Linked DNA regions of Thermofilum uzonense. The protein of the gene in region 2 binds, or shares a complex with, the protein of the main gene of each other region. Links are inferred from orthologs where the notes say so. Each region holds a gene or a part of one and is shown on either strand. Other genes may lie near its edges.

Region 1 (4,216 bases), 1.4 Mb from region 2 along the record:
ACCTCCTTTACGGCGTCTATGATATAATAGTCAAGATATCGGGAAAGGATGAGCGCGAGGTTCGCGAGACGGTTTTAACGAAGATTAGGCTTCTCCCGGGCGTCAAGCGAACCCTGACGATGCCGGTCGTAGAGGTCTAGGTTGGGAAAAGTTTTTATTAGTGTTTTTAGAGCCCTCCCCCCGACGTTAAGCCTTCACCGCATATAACAGTGTTTTCTAGGTCTCAACACATGCGATGCAGCGAGTGCGGTGGATTAGTGGTTTTTGACCCGAGGGGGCATTATGTTTGTACGTCCTGCGGTAAGGTTATACAGCAGGGCTTCGATGATACAGTTCGATTCTCTGAGGGCTCCCAGGCTCGAAAGGCCGTTTTAAAGCTGGATCCACGCTTGAAACAGCTTAACGATGTAGTCACGGGACGTTTTTCTACAGGCCATGCCTGGAGAATACTATCCGCGGTCTCACTGGACTTCAACTTGACCCATGAGACACGTACACGTATCATTGAAGAATACGAGATCTTGTTGAGACGTGCCGCTAAGAACGGGTTGAGGATCTGGAAGAAGTCGGCGCTCCTAGCTTTTCTTGTATATTTTGAGGTCAAGCGGTCGAGGCCCAGGACGGGATTAAGGGAGGTTGTAAAGGTCTTTCGGCTACGCGGCTTTAAGCTCAGTACAGGAGACTTGATACACATAATACCGGTTGTCCGCGCGCTGGGCTTTCTTCATGACGGGTGGGACGGCGAGTTGGAAGAGCTTCTAGAGAAGGTTGCCGCAATAGCTCCAAGGGAGGAAGTCAGAAGGCATGTTAGATTAATACTTGGCCGCATTAGACGCTTCTCGACGGGTAGGAGTAGGCGAAATGTTCTAGCCGCGGTTATAGCTGTCGTATTGAATCGGCTAGATGTTAGGTTGAATCTTTATTTTATCTCAAAGGCACTAGGAATACCCTATAGTTCTTTGCGTGCCAATGTAGCGCTGGTAGAGTCACTCCTTCTCGAAACTGGTCTCGAGCAATACGTTGGCTAGCCTCTTAAAGAATTCTGTACAGGGTAACAGGCACAAGAAGCCTTTCCAGTGACCATATATAACCCAGCTTTCATTAAGGGGGCACTCTTTTAGCGCAACGAGTGATAAAAGATCCTCTTCACCATCCACATATACTATGCTCTTTCTATCCTTCTTTGCCTCCTCAATTGCACTTTTAATAGCCTCTATGCATTCTTGAGAAATCGTACCTGGGTCATTAACGCAATTATAGGAGTTCGCCGCGACAACACCTTGAATGCGCATGCTGCGTCTAGTCTTACCGTCTACCACAGCCACATCGCTACGCCCGTAAGCGGCAAAGTTGTAAGAGACGACGTCGCCAACCGTGATGAGTAAGGGCTCAGGACCGCAAAGCCCCAAATCCTTGATAAGCTGGATGGAAAAGCGGATGGACTCCGGCGGCTCTCTGAATACAAGGAAGCCCCAACCATAAGAAAGCGCTTGGCGTGCCTCATTTTTCAAGACCAGCCTTGTATTCACAAAAACCTAAGGGAGGAAGCATCATGATAAGCTTTGTTGAAGGGATCAAGGGTTGGCTCGAAAATTGTATTGGGGTAAACCTGGGAGGGCCCGGACCGGGATTTGAACCCGGGTTCACTGGCTCTCTGCGCGCTGCCTGTGGGTTCGCGCTCCACAGGCCAGCGTGTTATCCAGGCTACACCATCCGGGCCCCTGTTAACCGGATTTTTAGGAAAATTTATGGTTTTCGGGTTTTCCCGACGGCACGTTTTAATCTATATGCATGATTTGAACCCGGGTTGTTGGTGGTGGAGTGCCTTAGGAGGGCGTACTCTCTAAGATTTCGTAAACAACTAGGGCAACACATGCTCGTCGATGAGAGGTTTGCCTCGATGTTTGCAGAGGTCGTGGATGAGGGTAGCGTTGTGTACGAGATAGGCTGCGGGCTCGGAAGCTTGACTTTGCCTTTATCGAGGGTCGCAAGCTACGTTTTTTGTAGCGAGATTGACCCCTCACTCGTAAAACTTCTCAAGGAATGTAGAGGGGGGATGGGGAAAGTAGATGTTGTTCTAACGGATGCAGTCTTCTTTACAACTAGTAAAAGTAGACACGTTGTCGTCTCGAATACTCCCTTTTATCTCTCCTCAAGAATTATAGCAATGCTTTGCCGTGACGCCTCCCTGGTTTACGCGGTTCTAGGTATTCAGAGAGAGGTGGGTGAGAGAATGCTTGCCCCTCCCGGAACAAGTATTTATGGAAGGCTCTCCATACTTACACAGCTATGCTTCTCAGTCGAGAAACTATTCACGATACCACGTGAAGCCTACAAGCCCAGGCCTCACGTTGAGACCGTTGTGGTGAAGCTGATACCCCGGAAGGAGCTCTCACCTGAAAGCATTGAAGCCGTTGAGTCCTTCACAAGATCAGTATTCCCTTATAGGAGAAAGAAACTCTCGACGGGTATAGTTCTGGGATATGGGCTTAAAAAGGAAGAGGTGCGCAGGATCTTGAGCGAGTCGGGTGTAGATCCGGATAAAAGGGTAGACGAGATTTCGCCCGACGAAGCTTTAAGCTTAGCACTAAAATTTTCTCTTACAAGCCGAGGGCTTTCAACTCCTCGGGGGTGAAGGTTCTACCTGACTCGGTTCGCGGGAGGTATGCTCCGCCCGCAAATGTGTAGCCACACTTCTTGCAGGACCATATCCCGATGCTAATCCTCCTCAGACTTCCCACTGTTTGGCACCTTGGGCATCTATGCTTGGCCTTCATCTTGCTCTCAATGGCAGCCGTTTTTTTGCGCAGTGTAGCGCCATAGCGCGCACCAAACCTCCCAGCTCTTCCAACGATTTTTGTATGCTTACCCATAAAGCATCGCCTTTTAGGGTTCAATCCCGCTGAATATATTTTTTATCATTGCTCCTGACTACTAATCGGAGGCAGCTTTTCGAACAGCTTCTTCGATACCTCTATCGCCATGTCTCTGGCTCGAAGCAACTCGCTTGGCTTTATAGAGCCGTCACCGCTCTTTTGGATAGCGGAGATCTTCCCGTCTTCTGTTACACCGAATGTTATTTTTGCATCACAGACGAGCTCCTCTTCTAGGCTGGGGTCGACGACCATATAATCCCCGATTTTTGCCAGGGTTACGTAGACTATCCTACTACGCACAGGCAAGGGGACTTTCTCCTCTAGGATTGTTATCCTCCCGTTTTCAACCGTGGTCTTAGGCATTTTAGAGTTGAGCAGGGCGCTCATCGCGGCTAGACCAGCAGCGTCGAGAATATTGCCCGCGTGGTCGAGAGGATATATGTCTACGAAGACAGCCCAAACTTTGGAGCCTGGAATGATAGAAAGTTTCTGCATGTCTATAACCTCGGCACTTCTAAGGCCACGGTCAACAACCCTAGCAAGCTCTATGTCCTCCTCTCCTGGAGGGCCAGGCTCGAAGAAGGGTGAAGCTAAGGGTGAAAGCTCCGCATTGACTATCAGGACTCCTTCGTCTGGAGTGTCCCCGAAGGGGGAGCTTAGACCTAGCTTGACGCCTGCAATCACCCTAGTTTCACCGAGTTGTACGAGTGCGGAGCCCTCAGCCTTGCCTATTATCCCCGTCTGAATGGTAATTTGTCTGACTTCCTCGGGACTTCTCCCGTCGAGTCTTTCTCCCTTCCTGAGCGATGCTAGTAGAAGCTCTTTTTTAATTACAGGTAGCACTCGAAGCCTAGAAGCTTCATCACTCACTCTCAGTCACCTCTTGCCTAATCGACTCATACTTGCTTTTTAACGCTTTCACCTGTTCCTCGTATATTCTCTTGATCGGCTTGGAGACCATGGATAATGCCCTTTCTATCTCCTCAGGGGTGAAGACTCCATCCGCCTGTATCAGAGTAACTTCTCCTAGCTTTGGCATCATGGCTATAGGCATGTCCCCGTCTCCGTGTTGATCCTCGAGACCATTAATGTCGAGAACCAGTATGTCCCCTATTTTTCCCACGGCTATAGCTGCTACGAGGTCTCTCATCGCTATTCCAGCGTCTGCAAGGGCTACGGCTGCCGCGATTATACTGGCTGTTCTGGTTCCCCCGTCCGCCTCGAGGATGTTGATAAACACGTCTATCGTCGTCCTGGGGTATTCGTTGAGGAATATGGCGGGGGTCAAGGCCTCCCGTATGACCTTTGAGAGTTCTATCTCGCGTCGGGAAGGCTGCGGG
Region 2 (5,239 bases):
AGATTCCTTGAAAAAATCTCATCTATGGATTTTATTTTACCCTCCGCTACGAGTCTTCCAACATAGGTTCGAGGAACCCAACTCCCTAGCGACATAGCATCCACCCTTCCATGCTACCATATGTGCATTAAATACTTTTACCCTCTTTGAACGTCTTCAAGATGCTGTTTTTGATTTCCTCGAAGTGCTCTGGAATGTTCTCAGGTTCGAGGCCTTGGGAGAGGTATTCCGAAAAGCGTGCCTTGTAGAGCTCTGGATTCTTTTCTTTGAGATCTTTGGCATAGCTTGCTATGTGCTCTCCTTTTATACGACTCTCGTCAGGGAAAATTTCGTTGTCTGCGGGGATCTTCAGCCCGCCATCGATCGCTCCCTTCGCGACGGCGAAAACACGCGCACCTTTAACAGGTCTATGTAGTCCTATGTCGAGGACTGCCTCTTTGATGCCTTTTTGCTGGGCCTTTAGGGCCGCAAGGAAACCTAAAAGATAAGCTGCAGGAGTGTTCTTTGAGCCTCCCTTCCACCCGTACCTTAACAGTTCTTTCGAGTGAGATGATACAAGCGTTATATCACCTTTCGGATGCACCTTTACCAGTTGGACGATTATAGTCCTCGACAAAACTCTTACAACCAACCGTGGCTTCTTGGAAAGTATTAACTTTCTACGTTTATAGTAATTTGTAATTCCCAGCCTACGTCTTTTCAATGGTAACCTGTATGTTGAGGTTTTAGGCACTTTCTTTCACCTTTACCAATTTATGCTCAGAAAGGTAGAGCTTAAGATGGGATAGACTCCTGAAAGTTCCACCCTTTACTAGCTTGTAAACCCTCCAAAAACTCTTCCTATCTATTAGTCCTTTAGCTTTTAACGCCTTGAGATACCTTCTCTGCGATCGTACACGCGCTATCCAAACAGCCTTTTCATCTATGCGTGGACCCTTTTTGCTTCCAGGACCCTTTCCTCTTTTCTTTGATTTGCGGATTCTCAAGCGTCCTCTAGAAGGAGTTGATGGCGGTAGAGCCTTTATAACTCCGTCTTTTATTAGCCGACGAACATCTTCTCGAGTTATAGCCGCTGAAACTTCCTCTAACCTCTCTGGGTCAATCCATACCCTGCTTTCCCCTACTTTGAGAACTGAAGCGGCTAACCTTCGAGCCACACTTACATCCATTATTCAACACCTCCTGCGTTGAGTATACGGATTCCCTTCTCTTCAGCCTTTTTAATTATTTCGATTCGTTTACGTCTACCTACTGTGGATGCGATTCTTACAGCTTGGGTACTAGGATCTATCCCTTCGAGTTCCTGAGGATTATGGACTATGATCTCCTTGAAGCCCGAAGGATGAAGGTTCCGTACAGAGAAGGGCCCCCTATATCCGATTTTAACAAGTGGAGGGAAGCCCTTCCTTTGAAGTCTTATTTTGTTGTCTAGACTCCTGCGGGGGCTTCTCCATGAGTCGTCTAGCCTTTTAATTATCCAAGAGTTCATCCTGATGAAACGAGGTCTTTTGGCCGATAGTATCGACCTAAGCTTTAAGCTCTTTATTGTTTCTTTATCTAGCCTTGGTTTAATCCTGGTTTTCTCTTTTTTCTTCTCTTTCCCTTCGACATTTTCACTGCTCATTTTGAACCCACCACCTAATAGACGAAAGCTAATAAGATCCCTCCAAGATTCTTAGCTTGTGCTTCTCGATGACTCATGACGCCGTAGGGTGTGGACACGACGAGAATTCCAATGTCTCTCGAGGGTAAATACTCCTGCTCCCATTTCGTGTACTCGTCCTTTTTAACAGAGAACCTGGGTTTGATTGCTCCACACTTGTTTATACGACCATTGAGTTTAACAATGAACTTTCCTCCGCGACCATCATTAATGTATTCGAAGTCCTCGATATAGCCGTTCTGCTTCAAAACATTTAAAACTCGTGCAATAAGTTTGGATGAAGGATATATAACGCATTCCTTATGACCTCTAGCTTCATTGTTTTGTATTGTTGCAAGAGCATTAGCCAGCGTATCCATTATCATGTGTAATCACCCCTAAGAGTACTTCTTAAAGCCGATTTCTTCTGCTACTTCCCGGAAACAACGTCGACACAGGTTAAGACCGTACATGCGTATCACTGCTTCGTGTGTTCCGCAGCGCACGCACATCCTGCTACCCTTTCCATATTTGCGCTTCTTAGGTGGATGTAGTTTCGCCAATTGCATCACCTCTTTGTTCGTATAACCTGAACGCCTAAAACTTTTTCTAAAAAGGCTATCGTCTCTTCCTTTGTGACGTAATGGTTTCTTCCAATTTTGGATTTCTTTCTTCTTCTCCGCTTTACACGATAACCGGGGCGCTCCATTCCAACAATGACGTCGAATCCGAATATTCCTACTTCAGGATCATACTTCACGCCAGGGACAAGTATGTGCTCTCGAACACCAAAGGCGAAATTACCGTGACGATCAATGCTTGACTCGCTTATCCTGTTCTCAACAGCCGCAAAAGCCTTCTTCAAGAAACTTATCGCTTTTTCACCTCTTAGCGTAACCATCGCGGCTATATTCTCGCCTTTCCTGACACCGAAATCCTTTATGCTTTTTCTGGCCCGACGTAGCGAGGGCTTTTGTCCCGTGAGCTCTTCTAGGAGCTTAGCTGCCTTAGCAAGCCTCTCTCCACCTTCTCCAACTCCTATGTTGACAACTACTTTAGCTATGAAAATCCTGCGCATTGGGTGACCCGTTTCCATAACTGGGACTCCTTTCATCCTCCATTCACCTTATCGTGATCAAAGGCTTGTCTTGACCTACAGGTAGGATGTATTCAAGAATAGTCCTAATTTCTTCCCCATTCTCGCCTTTCAGAACCACTATGGACTTCCTCCTTTTGAACACCTGCTGAATTGTCTGAACCCTGCCGATAAAGCCGGTATGTCTTCCCTCCGTTACAACTGCCATCACACCCTCTTTTAATGGGATATGACTAACTAGAGATTGGTTAGGAACGGTAATCAGGACGGAATCTAGGACCCTCAGGCTTCTAGATTGATCGTTGTTTGCCAGCAAGAGGTTCCTGCCATCGTGAAGTGTGATCTGTATCCCCCCACCTTTTACTGTTTGCTTTCTAATAATCCGGGCCAACTTGTGCCCAGCCTCATCCTTGGAAACCTCAACGAGCTTGAACATGTTTGTCTTATCGGGAACAACCCTATAGTATTTGTCCTCCGGGATAATATGTATCAAATCCATTAATCCTATAGGGAACTTATAATCCGTAACAATCCTCCCATCGACAGATATTTTCCTTTCCCCCAGAACCCTCCTAGCCTCTTTCATTGTAGTTACATAGCCAAGGAAATCCCTCAATACGATTCCCAGAGGAATGCTCTTATTAATAGCATGAGGGCCCGGCTTAGGCTTCACAGTCCAGACATACTCTTTTCTCTTAATTGGCCAAAAAGGCGGTGCAACCGACCTTCTCAAATGTCTCAAGCTACTCTTTATCTTCCTCGTCATGAGCCACCACCAGAGGCACCTTTGCCGAAAAGCTCCTTTCTACGTTTGTCGGACAGGTCAAGCTCGATTATAATGACCTTGGAGGGATGAATAGGAAACGGAACCTCTGTGCCGTCGGCTTTCCGCAGAACCGCGCCTTCGACGTAAATACGTTCTTTTTTTATGTTAACCCGTACAACCTTCCCTTCATGTCCTTTAAAAGACCCACGAACTATCAAAACCCTGTCTCCCTTTCTAACACGTACTCTTCGAACACCTAGTTTCTCACGTAACTCCTTAGAGAGAGGTGCTATAATACGTTTAGACCGTACATGCAGTGGAGCAGTATAGACTTCTCTCTTCCGCACCTTAGTTGGTTTTGACGAGACTGCACGTTGCATATCAACCCTGCTAGCCTTTGTTTAATTTGTTTATAAACTCTGCGTTAGCAGACCAGTTCGATGCGGGGAGTAAGTACTAATCACTATATATAAGATGGAGTGTTAAGGGGGAATGCATGGCTAGAAGTTGATAGCGAGAATTATTCCTGGCTTTTGGGGGACTGCCCAAATGAATAGCCTTAGGGTTGTGTAACTAGTAATTCCTCGGTTGTGGCTACTTTAGCATGTTTATCCTTTTCTCTGTTCTTGAGGTTATTTTTCCTGACTTCCTGGAGAAATTCTTTGGGAGAGAAGAAGCTTTGAGCCTCGACTTCCACTATGGGGATGATGAGGAATTTGCTATCCGAGACCCACTTATTGGAAAGGATTATCTCGCCTGAAAAATTATTGAAGAGTATATAGACTCCTTGCAATGGCTGGGGGGACTCATAGTAATAAATTACGCTAGGTTCTCCTCCGAGATTAACCGGGACAAAGTATATGTGCATCGACTCTAGCGTGTAGTGGTGAATTAAGGGTAACGGGCTCACGTTTAGGACGTGCACCAGATCTATCAGGCGCTTGAGTCGTATGAGCTTTGCAGACATCGACTTTCATTGTTAAGAATAAGCTGTGGTTAAAAAGACCCACGGTTTTCAGAAAAATAGAAAAGATAACCCTCTTATACTTAAATCTAGATCACAAAACAAAGGTTAAACGCGTTGGAGAGTCCTTGGTATATTTTTCTCGTAAGGAGGATAGATTATACCGGCTTCCGTTATTATCCCGGTTATAAGCTGTGGTGGCGTTAGATCAAAGGCATAGTATATAGCATTTACGCCCTCGGGCGCTATTCTGGTCCCCTTCCAGTATAATACCTCAGACGGGTCGCGTTTTTCGATCTCGAAGTCCGTAGGATCCTTTGACTTTAAGTCCAGGGTACTTGTAGGCGCTGCTACGTAGAACGGAATATTGTGAACACGGGATACTAGTGCTAGAGGATATGTTCCCAGCTTGTTGGCGACCCATCCTATGCGTGTCACCCTGTCTGCTCCAACGATGGCTAGGGAAATCTTTTCCCTCATGGCAAGAATCCCAATGCTATTATCCGTAGCTATGACAACGTCGATTCCTGCCTGGCTAAGTTCCCATGCGGTTAATCTAGCTCCCTGGAGATAGGGACGCGTCTCAAGCGCAATTACCCTTATATTTTTACCTTGCTCTCTAGCAACGTACATCGGAGCTGTAGCGGTACCCCAGTAACTGGTAGCAAGCGATCCAGCATTGCAAACCGTAATAATGGTGTCTCCATCCTCTATTAGCTCCGCTCCTATCTCGCCTATACGTCGGTTGGCCCGCTCATCCTCTTTATGGAT

Evidence for each region. Proteins that work in one complex are often made in the same cells at the same time.
Region 1: MA03_RS00320 (region 2) and MA03_RS08835 share a complex: the UniProt entries of both Methanocaldococcus jannaschii proteins name them as parts of the 50S ribosomal subunit. The link is inferred for Thermofilum uzonense from one-to-one orthologs.

What each region holds. Positions count from the first base shown.
Region 1 is NZ_CP009961.1:1,462,202-1,466,417, forward strand. What follows is about bases 1,238-4,173. They hold MA03_RS08835 (50S ribosomal protein L37ae), read right to left. Parts: upstream 2,874-4,173; coding sequence 2,601-2,873; downstream 1,238-2,600. Other genes in these bases: MA03_RS07705 (DUF359 domain-containing protein), read right to left, coding at 1,238-1,529; rsmA (16S rRNA (adenine(1518)-N(6)/adenine(1519)-N(6))-dimethyltransferase RsmA), read left to right, coding at 1,814-2,635; rrp42 (exosome complex protein Rrp42), read right to left, coding at 2,919-3,746; rrp41 (exosome complex exonuclease Rrp41), read right to left, coding at 3,739-4,173. Outside these bases: MA03_RS07695 (Lrp/AsnC family transcriptional regulator), read left to right, coding at 1-140; MA03_RS07700 (TFIIB-type zinc ribbon-containing protein), read left to right, coding at 231-1,028; more of MA03_RS07705, read right to left, coding at 987-1,237; more of rrp41, read right to left, coding at 4,174-4,216. UniProt on the Methanocaldococcus jannaschii protein: Binds to the 23S rRNA.
Region 2 is NZ_CP009961.1:50,354-55,592, reverse strand. The notes cover bases 984-3,820. They hold MA03_RS00320 (50S ribosomal protein L5), read right to left. Parts: upstream 2,757-3,820; coding sequence 2,211-2,756; downstream 984-2,210. Other genes in these bases: rplX (50S ribosomal protein L24), read right to left, coding at 3,501-3,820; MA03_RS00315 (30S ribosomal protein S4e), read right to left, coding at 2,764-3,504; MA03_RS08515 (30S ribosomal protein S14), read right to left, coding at 2,041-2,211; MA03_RS00325 (30S ribosomal protein S8), read right to left, coding at 1,639-2,028; MA03_RS00330 (50S ribosomal protein L32e), read right to left, coding at 1,169-1,624. Outside these bases: MA03_RS00345 (30S ribosomal protein S5), read right to left, coding at 1-95; MA03_RS00340 (50S ribosomal protein L18), read right to left, coding at 128-733; more of MA03_RS00335, read right to left, coding at 726-983; more of rplX, read right to left, coding at 3,821-3,884; MA03_RS00305 (hypothetical protein), read right to left, coding at 4,064-4,471; mtnA (S-methyl-5-thioribose-1-phosphate isomerase), read right to left, coding at 4,577-5,239. UniProt on the Methanocaldococcus jannaschii protein: This is one of the proteins that bind and probably mediate the attachment of the 5S RNA into the large ribosomal subunit, where it forms part of the central protuberance.